3 regions of the Microbispora sp. CA-102843 genome follow, and region 1 is predicted to be linked to each of the others. Evidence: predicted binding sites of a transcription regulator. Region 1 holds the regulator's gene; each other region holds the start of a gene.

Region 1 (3,272 bases):
CAGCTCTTCCACCCGGCCGAGCAGCTCGGGCTCCAGGTCGGCGTAGGTCGTGGCCCGGTCCAGGATGTGCCGCCACGCCTCCTGGGGGTCCATCCGCCAGCCGAGGGCCGCGATCACGCCCTCCTTCCAGGGCACGCCGCGCGGCACGTCCGGCCAGGCGGGGATGCCGAGCGCCCGCGGCTTGACCGCCTGCCAGATGTCCACGAACGGATGCCCGACCACGAGCACGTCGTCCCCGGACACCCGGGCGGCGATGCGGCTCTCCTTCGAGCCGGGCACCAGGTGGTCCACGAGCACCCCGAGCCGCCTGCCCGGCTCGGGGCCGAACTCCTCGACGATGGCCGGGAGGTCGTCCACGCCCTCCAGGTATTCGACGACGACCCCCTCCACCCGCAGGTCGTGCCCCCAGATCTTTTCGACCAGAGAGGCGTCGTGGACGCCCTCGACGTAGATGCGGCTCTCCCTGGCGACCTGCGCGCGCAGGCCCTCGACCGCGATCGACCCCGAGGCGCTCCGCAGCGGCCCCTTCGGGCCGGCCTGGGGGCGCACCAGCGTCACCGGTTTGCCTTCGAGCAGGAAGCCGGCTGGCGTCAGCGGGAACACCCGCCGGCGGCCGAACCGGTCCTCCAGTGTCACGGCCTCCTTGTCGCAGGCCACAACGGCGCCGCAGAAGCGGCCCTCGGCGTCCTCGACCACGAGGTCGGGCTCGGCCGGGATCTCGGGGATCTGCCCCCGCCGTGGCCGCCGCCAGTCTCCGGATAGCACGTCCCGCCCGTACATGCGGGGAACGCTAGCAAATCACGCCATGCGACGCCGGGCCGCGGAGCGGCGCGCGAGCACGACGATCGTCACGATCAGCGCGGCCAGGAAGCCGACGGTGGGCAGCGCCAGCAGCGCGATCGCGCCGCCCACCAGCGCGCCGCTCACCAGCGCGCCGCCCGCGAGCTGCCTGCCGACGCCGAACCGCACCCCGTCGCCCTCGCAGGCGAGCTGGTAGGTGCCCGCCTCCGGGACGCCGGCCTCGAACAGCAGCTCCCAGGTCGTGCCGTTCAGCGAGACGGTCTGGGAGACGGCCGGCCGGGTCAGCCGCACCCGCGGATCGGCGCCGTCGCCGAGTTGGCAGCGGACGTCGGTGGGCTGGTCGACGGCCGCGTAGATCGCCGGTTTGTCCGCGGGGTCGAGCGCGACGTTCACCGACTGCCCGCCGGAGAAGATCGTTCTGGGCGCGGCGTCGCCGATCGTGGAGAACAGGCCGCCGGCGAACCCGCCGACGCCCGCCACCAGCAGGACGACGAAGAGCGCCCAGGAGAGGAAGATCCACAGCAGGCGGGGCCGGATCGGCCGGGATTCGCCGTACGGCGGGGGAAAGGGGTGCGGCATCCGCAAGGTCACGTCGGCCGGCGGCGGGGGTACGGGGCGGGGCACCCGCATCGTCACGTCGGCCGCGGAGTTCTGATTCTCGTGCATGGGTGAAGAGTCCACCATGCGGCTTGTGGTGGATTTGTAGCTCGCTTGTCCTGGTGCCCTCCGCGTTATCGCACCACGTGGGGTGGTAGCCGTACACTTGGCACTCGGGAACACAGAGTGCCAGAGTCGGTGTTTCCAGGCACAGGGAGGTGACGATTGCTCGACGACCGCAAGCTCGCCGTCCTGCGCGCCATCGTCGAGGACTACGTGTCCACCAACGAGCCGGTGGGATCCAAGGCCCTGGTGGACCGGCACAACCTCGGCGTCTCCCCGGCGACGATCCGCAACGACATGGCGGCGCTGGAGGAGCAGGGATACATCACCCAGCCGCACACCAGTGCCGGCAGGGTGCCGACCGACAAGGGATACCGCCTGTTCGTCGATCGGCTGTCGCAGATCAAGCCGCTGTCCGGCGCGGAGCGCAGGGCCATCGAGACCTTCCTCGCCGGGGCGGTGGACCTCGACGAGATCGTCATGCGCACGGTGCGGCTGCTCGCGCAGCTCACCCGGCAGGTCGCGGTGGTGCAGTACCCCTCGCTCACCAGGTCGTCGGTCCGCCACGTGGAGATCGTCCCGGTCGCGGAGCGCCGGGTCATGCTGGTGCTGATCACGAACACCGGGCGGGTCGAGCAGCGAGTGGTCGACCTGCCCGAGGCCATCGCCGACGACCGGATCGCGAACCTGCGCGCCGTGCTCAACGCGTGCCTGGACGGCTGCGGCCTGTCCCAGGTGCCCGAGACCGTGGCCGACGTTCCCGAACGCCTGCCTCCCGAGGACAGGCCGGCGGCGGCCACGATCCTGTCGGTGCTGCTGGAGACGCTCGTCGAGCGGCACGAGGAGAAGATCGTCTTTGGTGGGACGGCCAACCTCGCCGCCGCCGACCTCAGCATCGGCCTGCGGGACGTGCTGGAGGCGCTGGAGGAGCAGGTCGTCCTCATCCGCCTGCTGGGAGAGACCGGCGGGCTGTCCGAACTGACCGTCCGCATCGGATCCGAGAACCCCTACAGTGGGCTGCGCGGCACTTCTATCGTGGCCGCCGGATACGGTTCGGGTGACAAGGAACTGGCCCGGCTCGGAGTGCTGGGCCCGACACGAATGGACTATCCGGTGACGATGGGTGCGGTGCGCGCGGTGGCGCGTTACGTCGGCCAGATCCTGGCGGGGTCATAAGTGTCCAACGACTACTACGCGACCCTTGGCGTACGGCGCGACGCCAGCCAGGAAGAGATCAAGAAGGCGTACCGCCGTCTCGCCCGCGAACTGCACCCGGACGTCAACCCCGATCCGGAGACGCAGGAGCGGTTCAAGGAGATCAACCAGGCGTACGAGGTGCTGTCCGACGCGGGCAAGCGCCGCATGTACGACATGGGCGCCGACCCGTTCGGCGGCGGCGCGGGGGCCGGGGCCGGGGCCGGCGGCTTCGGCGCGGGCTTCCCGTTCAGCGACATCATGGACGCCTTCTTCGGCTCGGCGGGCGCCGCGCGGGGGCCCCGCTCCCGCGCCCGCCGTGGCCGCAACGCCACCATCCGGGTCGAGCTCGACCTGGCGGAGGCGGCCTTCGGCACGACCCGCGAGATCGTGGTCGACACGGCCGTGGTCTGCGAGGTCTGCCAGGGCTCCGGGGCGGCGGCCGGCACCCACCCCGACACCTGCGACATGTGTCACGGGCGCGGCGAGGTCTCGCAGGTGACCCGTTCGTTCCTCGGCCAGGTCATGACCTCCCGTCCCTGCCCCCAGTGCGGCGGGTACGGCAGCGTCATCCGGCACCCCTGCATGGAGTGCTCGGGCGAGGGACGGGTCAGGAC
Region 2 (3,272 bases), 6.4 Mb from region 1:
TGACCTCGAGCTTGTCGAACGCGTTGGCGCCGGCCTGCAGCAGGGCCACGCCACCGCCGGGGACGATGCCCTCCTCGACCGCGGCCTTCGCGTTGCGGACGGCGTCCTCGATGCGGTGCTTGCGCTCCTTGAGCTCGACCTCGGTGGCCGCGCCGGCCTTGATGACGGCGACGCCGCCGGCCAGCTTGGCGAGGCGCTCCTGGAGCTTCTCGCGGTCGTAGTCGGAGTCGGTGCGCTCGATCTCGGCGCGGATCTCGTTGACCCGGCCGGCGATCTGCTCGGCGTCACCGGCGCCGTCGACGATCGTGGTCTCGTCCTTGGTGATGACGACCTTGCGGGCGCGGCCGAGCAGGTCGAGGGTGGCGTTCTCGAGCTTGAGGCCGACCTCCTCGGAGATGACCTGGCCACCGGCGAGGATGGCGATGTCGCCCAGCATGGCCTTGCGGCGGTCGCCGAAGCCCGGAGCCTTGACGGCCACGGACTTGAACAGACCGCGGATCTTGTTGACCACCAGGGTGGCCAGGGCCTCGCCCTCGACGTCCTCGGCGATGATGACCAGCGGCTTGCCGGACTGCACGACCTTGTCGAGCAGCGGCAGCAGGTCCTTGTTCGCCGAGACCTTGGAGTTGACGATCAGGATGTACGGGTCCTCGAAGACCGCCTCCATGCGCTCGGGGTCGGTCACGAAGTAGCCGGACACGTAGCCCTTGTCGAAGCGCATGCCCTCGGTGAGCTCCAGCTCCAGGCCGAAGGTGTTGCTCTCCTCGACGGTGATGACGCCTTCCTTGCCCACCTTGTCCATCGCCTCGGCGATGAGGGCGCCGATCTCGGTGTCGGCGGCGGAGATGGAGGCGGTGGAGGCGATCTGCTCCTTGGTCTCCACGTCCTTGGCGAGCTTCGACAGCTCCTCGCTGACGCGCTCGACGGCGGCCTCGATGCCCTTCTTCAGCGCCATCGGGTTGGCGCCGGCGGCAACGTTGCGCAGACCCTCGCGGACCAGCGCCTGGGCGAGCACGGTGGCCGTCGTGGTGCCGTCACCGGCGACGTCGTCGGTCTTCTTCGCGACTTCCTTGACGAGCTCGGCGCCGATCTTCTCCCACGGGTCCTCGAGCTCGATCTCCTTGGCGATGGAGACACCGTCGTTGGTGATCGTGGGGGCGCCCCACTTCTTCTCCAGCACGACGTTGCGGCCCTTGGGGCCGAGGGTCACCTTCACGGCGTCGGCGAGCTGGTTCATCCCGCGCTCGAGACCGCGCCGGGCGTCCTCGTCAAACGCGATCATCTTGGCTGCCATTAGGCTAGACCTCCCAGTAGCAGGGTGTCTTCAACGGACCGAGCCGACGCCCGCGACGGCTTGGACCCGCTATCCCTGCGCGGGCCCCATCGCCCCGATCCCGATTGTTGTCACTCTCGACCTCAGAGTGCCAAACAAGTATTTAGCACTCTACCCCTGAGAGTGCAAGCGGAAGCCGTGCTGACCAGCTTGGACGTTATGTCCAGACCAGCGATCCGATGACGAAGCGGGAGACACCGGACGAGCCTGCGGGGCGCGCCTCCGGCACGACCCGGCGGACGTGAGCGCCCCGATGGCGAAGCGGGAAATACAGCAAGCGGAAGGCCCGGCACTCGGGATCCGTGCGCCGGGCCTTCCAAGGTCGATGACGGGATCAGACGGCCCGTACGGCTTCCGCCTGCGGGCCCTTCTGACCCTGCGTGATGTCGAACTCAACCCGCTGACCCTGCTCGAGGGCCTTGTAGCCGTCCATCATGATTGCCGAGTAATGGACGAACACGTCCTTACCACCGTCTACCGCGATGAAGCCGTAGCCCTTGTCCGCGTTAAACCATTTGACGGTGCCCTGCGCCACTTCCGACTCCTCTTGCTGGGCTGGGGACCACACCCAAGAAGCCCCCGGTTTTGTCGATCGTCCTCGACCATACCTGTGTCAAGGCGTAGGACAACAGAGTCAATCCGCAAACTACTACTTGGCGTTCGCTCAAAGCGGGATCGAAGAATATTCACTTTGCTGTTTAATAGTTGAGAGCTGCACCATTTGCCATGGCACCGCACGACTTCTTCCCCGATAGAAGCGCATGTCAGGTGCTCGGCCCCGGCGCGGCGGCTCAGCCTCCTGCGACGGCGGGGATGACCGAAATCTGCACCCCGTCCGGCGTGGCGGTGTCCAGACCGTCGGCGAATCGGACGTCCTCTTCCCCGACGTAGACGTTGACAAAACGCCGAATCTTACCCGTCTCGTCCAGGATGCGCCCGCCGATGCCGGGGTAGTCCGCGTCCAGCTTCTGCAGGACCTCGCGGAGTGTTCCCCCCTCGCCGCTCACCTCCGCGGCTCCGTTGGTGTACGTCCGGAGAATCGTCGGAATCCGCACGGAAACGCTCATTGTTCGCTCGCTTTCGTTACTGCCGATGGGCCTTTTGAAACGCTTTCAGTTGGCGAATGCCGCACGGAACGCGTCGAGAGAGGGACGGATGACGGCGGTGGGGCGGGCGTGCTCGGCCACCGCGTCGAGCGTCTTGAGCCCGTCGCCGGTGTTCAGCACCACGGTCTCGGCGTCGGGGTCGAGGCGGCCCTCGCGCACCAGTTTGCGCAGCACGCCGACCGTGACGCCGCCCGCGGTCTCGGCGAAGACGCCCTCGGTCCTGGCCAGCAGGCGGATCGCCTCGACCACCTCCTGGTCGTTCACGTCCTCCACAGCGCCGCCCGTCCGCCGGGCGATGTCGAGCACGTACGGCCCGTCCGCCGGGTTGCCGATCGCCAGGGACTTGGCGATGGTGTCGGGCCGCACCGGCTGCACCACGTCCTGCCCGGCCTTGAACGCCTGGGAGACCGGCGAGCAGCCCTCGGCCTGCGCCCCGAAGATCCGGTAGGGCCGCTCCTCGACCAGGCCCAGCTTGATCAGCTCGCGGAAGCCCTTGTCGATCTTGGTGAGCTGCGAGCCGGATGCCACCGGGATGACGATCTGGTCGGGCAGCCGCCAGCCGAGCTGCTCGGCGATCTCGTACGCCAGCGTCTTGGAGCCCTCGGCGTAGAAGGGCCGGAGGTTGACGTTGACGAAGCCCCACTTCTCGCCCAGCTCGTCGCCGATGAGCTCGGAGCAGAACCGGTTGACCTCGTCGTAGGTGCCCTCGATGGCGACCAGGCGTCCGCCGTACACGGCGGCCATGGTGACCTTGGCCGGCTCCAGGTCGGCGGGGATGAACACGCAGGAGTCCAACCCGGCCCGGGCGGCGGCCGCGCCCACCGCACCGGCGA
Region 3 (3,272 bases), 1.4 Mb from region 1:
GGTCGCGCTCGTCCGGCCGAAGGCCCGCGACACCGCCCTACCGGGTGAGGTGCGCCACGGCGACCTCCACCAACCCGAGACGCTCAAGAAGGCGGTGACGCCGGACATCGACGTCGTCGTGCACGCCGCCAACCCCGTCGGCGACGAGGAGGTGGACGTCGCGGCGATCGAGGCGCTGGCCGGCGCGCGGCTCGTCTACACCAGCGGCGTCTGGGTTCTCGGCACCACGACCGAGGCGGCGGGCGAGGACGCGCCGGTGAACCCCATCACGGCCTCCCGCTACCGTCCGCGGGTGGAGCGGCTCGTGCTGGACGCGGGCGGCGTCGTCGTCAGGCCCGGCGTCGTGTACGGCCGGGGCGCCGGGATTCCCACGGTGCTCGCCGCCCCCGGGCAGGGGGACGGCCGGTACGTCCACGCGGGCGGCCCGGTGCCGACCTGGGCGACCGTGCACGTCGACGACCTGGCGGACCTGCTCGTGCTCGCGATCGAGAAGGCGGCGCCGGGGAGCCTCTTCCACGCCGTCGCCGAGGAGGCGGTGAGCGTCGCCGAGGTGGCGGCGGCCGCGGGCCGTACGGGGAAGGCCGTGCCGTGGCCGATCGACGAGGCGAGCGAGGTGCTCGGCCGCCCGTTCGCCGAGGGCCTGGCCCTGAGCCAGGTGGTGAGCGGCGACCTCGCCAGGAAGGTCCTCGACTGGCAGCCGAGCCGCCCCGGCATCGTCGACGACGTCCGCTCCGGCTCGTACGCCTCCCGCGCCTGACCGTCCCGCGGGGGATGCGGGGCAGGGCCGGCCCCATGACGTCGAAGTCCGGATCCCGCCCGTGCGGGGTCCGGGCCAAGCGTCCTTCAAGCCCCGCACATGATCATTGCCAAGAGCGCCCCAAGTCCGGCTCTCTAGCGTCGTCGGCACAAGCACAGCACGACGAACGAGGAGAGACGAGCATGCGCAGGATCACGCGAACGGGTGCGATCGCGGCGGTGGCCGCCACGCTGGTGGGTTTCGGTGGCCCGGCGCTGGCCGAGACGACCACGGTGGTGACGAACGCGACCTCCGTCATCCCGGAGGGCACGGCCCGTCTGGCGGTGCAGTGCCCCTCGACGCAGCCGTATCCGGTCATGCTCCGGGTCTCGTCCTCCACCAAGGACTCCTACGACTCCCAGAATCTGAACTACAAGGACATCGTCGTCAACGGGCGTGAGGTGAAGGTGACGTTCACCAACTCCCAGTCGAAGAAGGACCCGCACTCGTACGCCATACCGGTGAGGATCGAGGTGCTCTGCTCGAACGAGCCGCACGTGGCTCCGACCGGCCTGGAGCTCGAACAGCGCGCCGTCATGGCGCCGGGCCAGGACGGTCTGGTCACCGTGAGCTGCCCGCCCAGCCACCCGCATGTCACGCGTCAGGAGGAGCGGCACCCCGCCGGGGTCGACGTCCTCGACGTCCAGCAGGACGGGCCGTCGTACTCCGTCCGGTACCAGAACACGGACTTCCTGGCTCCCGCCTGGGCCACCCTCTACATCACCTGTTCCGCGTAGTCACCCGCTCGCCCCCCCGGGAAGGGGCGACGGTGACGCCGGCGCGGCGGACGGCTGAACTGCCGGTCTCGGGCGCGTTGCCGCCAGATGCGTCTGACCTGCGATGCCGGTTCGTGTTGACTGTCACGCGCCACTTGCATACTGTTTCGTGTTGGCACTCTCCCATCGAGAGTGCCAATAGCGACGAGACAGGTCTGACACCCGCGACGGCAGGCCGCTGGTCGCCTCTTCAGCTCATTCATCGCAATCTGAAGGGGAGGTCCGATCGTGACGACCGCCACCAAGGTTCCCGTTAAGCCGCTTGGCGACCGCATCGTGGTCCAGCCGCTTGAGGCCGAGCAGACCACCGCCTCCGGCCTGGTCATCCCGGACACCGCCAAGGAGAAGCCGCAGGAGGGCCGCGTCCTCGCTGTGGGCCCGGGCAACTGGGACGAGGACGGCGAGAAGCGCATTCCGCTCGACGTCAAGGAGGGCGACGTCGTCCTCTACAGCAAGTACGGCGGCACCGAGGTCAAGTACGGCGGCGAGGAGTACCTGGTGCTCTCGGCCCGCGACGTGCTCGCCATCATCGAGAAGTAGGCCGCGCCGGCTTGTGGAGCCCCGGGACCACGTGCCCGGGGCTCCGCGCGCTCACAAGGAGACCTGAATGCCGAAGATCCTGGAGTTCGAAGAGGACGCGCGGCGCGCTCTCGAGCGTGGTGTGAACGCTCTCGCCGACGCTGTCAAGGTGACCCTCGGCCCCCGTGGCCGCAACGTCGTCATCGACAAGAAGTTCGGTGCCCCGACGATCACGAACGACGGTGTGACCATCGCTCGCGAGGTCGAGCTGGACAAGCCGTACGAGAACCTGGGCGCCCAGCTCGCCAAGGAAGTGGCGACCAAGACCAACGACATCGCGGGCGACGGCACCACCACCGCGACCGTCCTGGCCCAGGCCATGGTCCGCGAGGGCCTGCGCAACGTGGCCGCCGGCGCGCAGCCGCTGGGGCTCAAGCGCGGCATCGACAAGGCCGCCCAGGCCGTCAGCGAGCGGCTGCTCGGCAGCGCCCGCCACGTCGAGGACAAGAAGGAGATCGCCAACGTCGCGACGATCTCCGCGCAGGACGCGAAGATCGGCGGCCTGATCGCCGAGGCGTTCGACAAGGTGGGCAAGGACGGTGTCATCACCGTCGAGGAGTCCAACGCGATGGGCCTGGAGCTGGAGTTCACCGAGGGCCTCCAGTTCGACAAGGGCTACCTGTCGCACTACATGGTGACCGACCCCGACCGGATGGAAGCGGTCCTCGAGGACCCCTACATCCTCATCACCCAGGGCAAGATCTCCTCCATCGCGGACTTCCTGCCGCTGCTGGAGAAGGTCGCCCAGAGCAAGCGCCAGCTGCTGGTCATCGCCGAGGACGTCGAGGGCGAGGCCCTGGCCGTCCTGGTCACCAACAAGATCCGCGGCACCTTCACCTCGGTGGCCGTCAAGGCCCCCGGCTTCGGCGACCGCCGCAAGGCCATGCTGCAGGACATCGCCATCCTCACCGGCGGCCAGGTCGTCAGCGAGGAGGTCGGCCTCAAGCTGGAGCACGTCGGCCTCGAGGTGCTCGGCACGGCCCGCCGCGTCGTGGTCAACAAGGACACCACCACGCTCGTGGACGGCGCCGGCGACGCCCAGGCGATCGAGGACCGCGTCCGCGAGATCAAGGTGGCGATCGAGCAGTCCGACTCCGACTGGGACCGTGAGAAGCTCCAGG

The links. The regulator HrcA, encoded in region 1, represses chaperone genes, less so after heat shock. The targets are predictions, from matches to a motif close to TTGGCACTCTCNNNNNGAGAGTGCCAA.
Region 2: the regulator HrcA is predicted to act here: its motif matches at 1,437-1,463, upstream of groL (chaperonin GroEL).
Region 3: the regulator HrcA is predicted to act here: its motif matches at 1,685-1,711, upstream of groES (co-chaperone GroES).

Annotation. Positions count from the first base shown of each region.
Region 1 is NZ_JBNJNF010000001.1:7,072,092-7,075,363, reverse strand. Features, by position in the region: gene ACQEVJ_RS32805 (DUF3097 domain-containing protein) at 1-780, opposite strand, end outside; gene ACQEVJ_RS32800 (hypothetical protein) at 799-1,467, opposite strand; gene hrcA (heat-inducible transcriptional repressor HrcA) at 1,624-2,637, shown strand; gene dnaJ (molecular chaperone DnaJ) at 2,638-3,272, shown strand, end outside.
Region 2 is NZ_JBNJNF010000001.1:707,573-710,844, reverse strand. Features, by position in the region: gene groL (chaperonin GroEL) at 1-1,294, opposite strand, end outside; gene ACQEVJ_RS03425 (cold-shock protein) at 1,668-1,868, opposite strand; gene ACQEVJ_RS03420 (MoaD/ThiS family protein) at 2,125-2,400, opposite strand; gene thrC (threonine synthase) at 2,446-3,272, opposite strand, start outside.
Region 3 is NZ_JBNJNF010000001.1:8,430,429-8,433,700, reverse strand. Features, by position in the region: gene ACQEVJ_RS38815 (NAD-dependent epimerase/dehydratase family protein) at 1-757, shown strand, start outside; gene ACQEVJ_RS38810 (hypothetical protein) at 940-1,533, shown strand; gene groES (co-chaperone GroES) at 1,801-2,112, shown strand; gene groL (chaperonin GroEL) at 2,180-3,272, shown strand, end outside.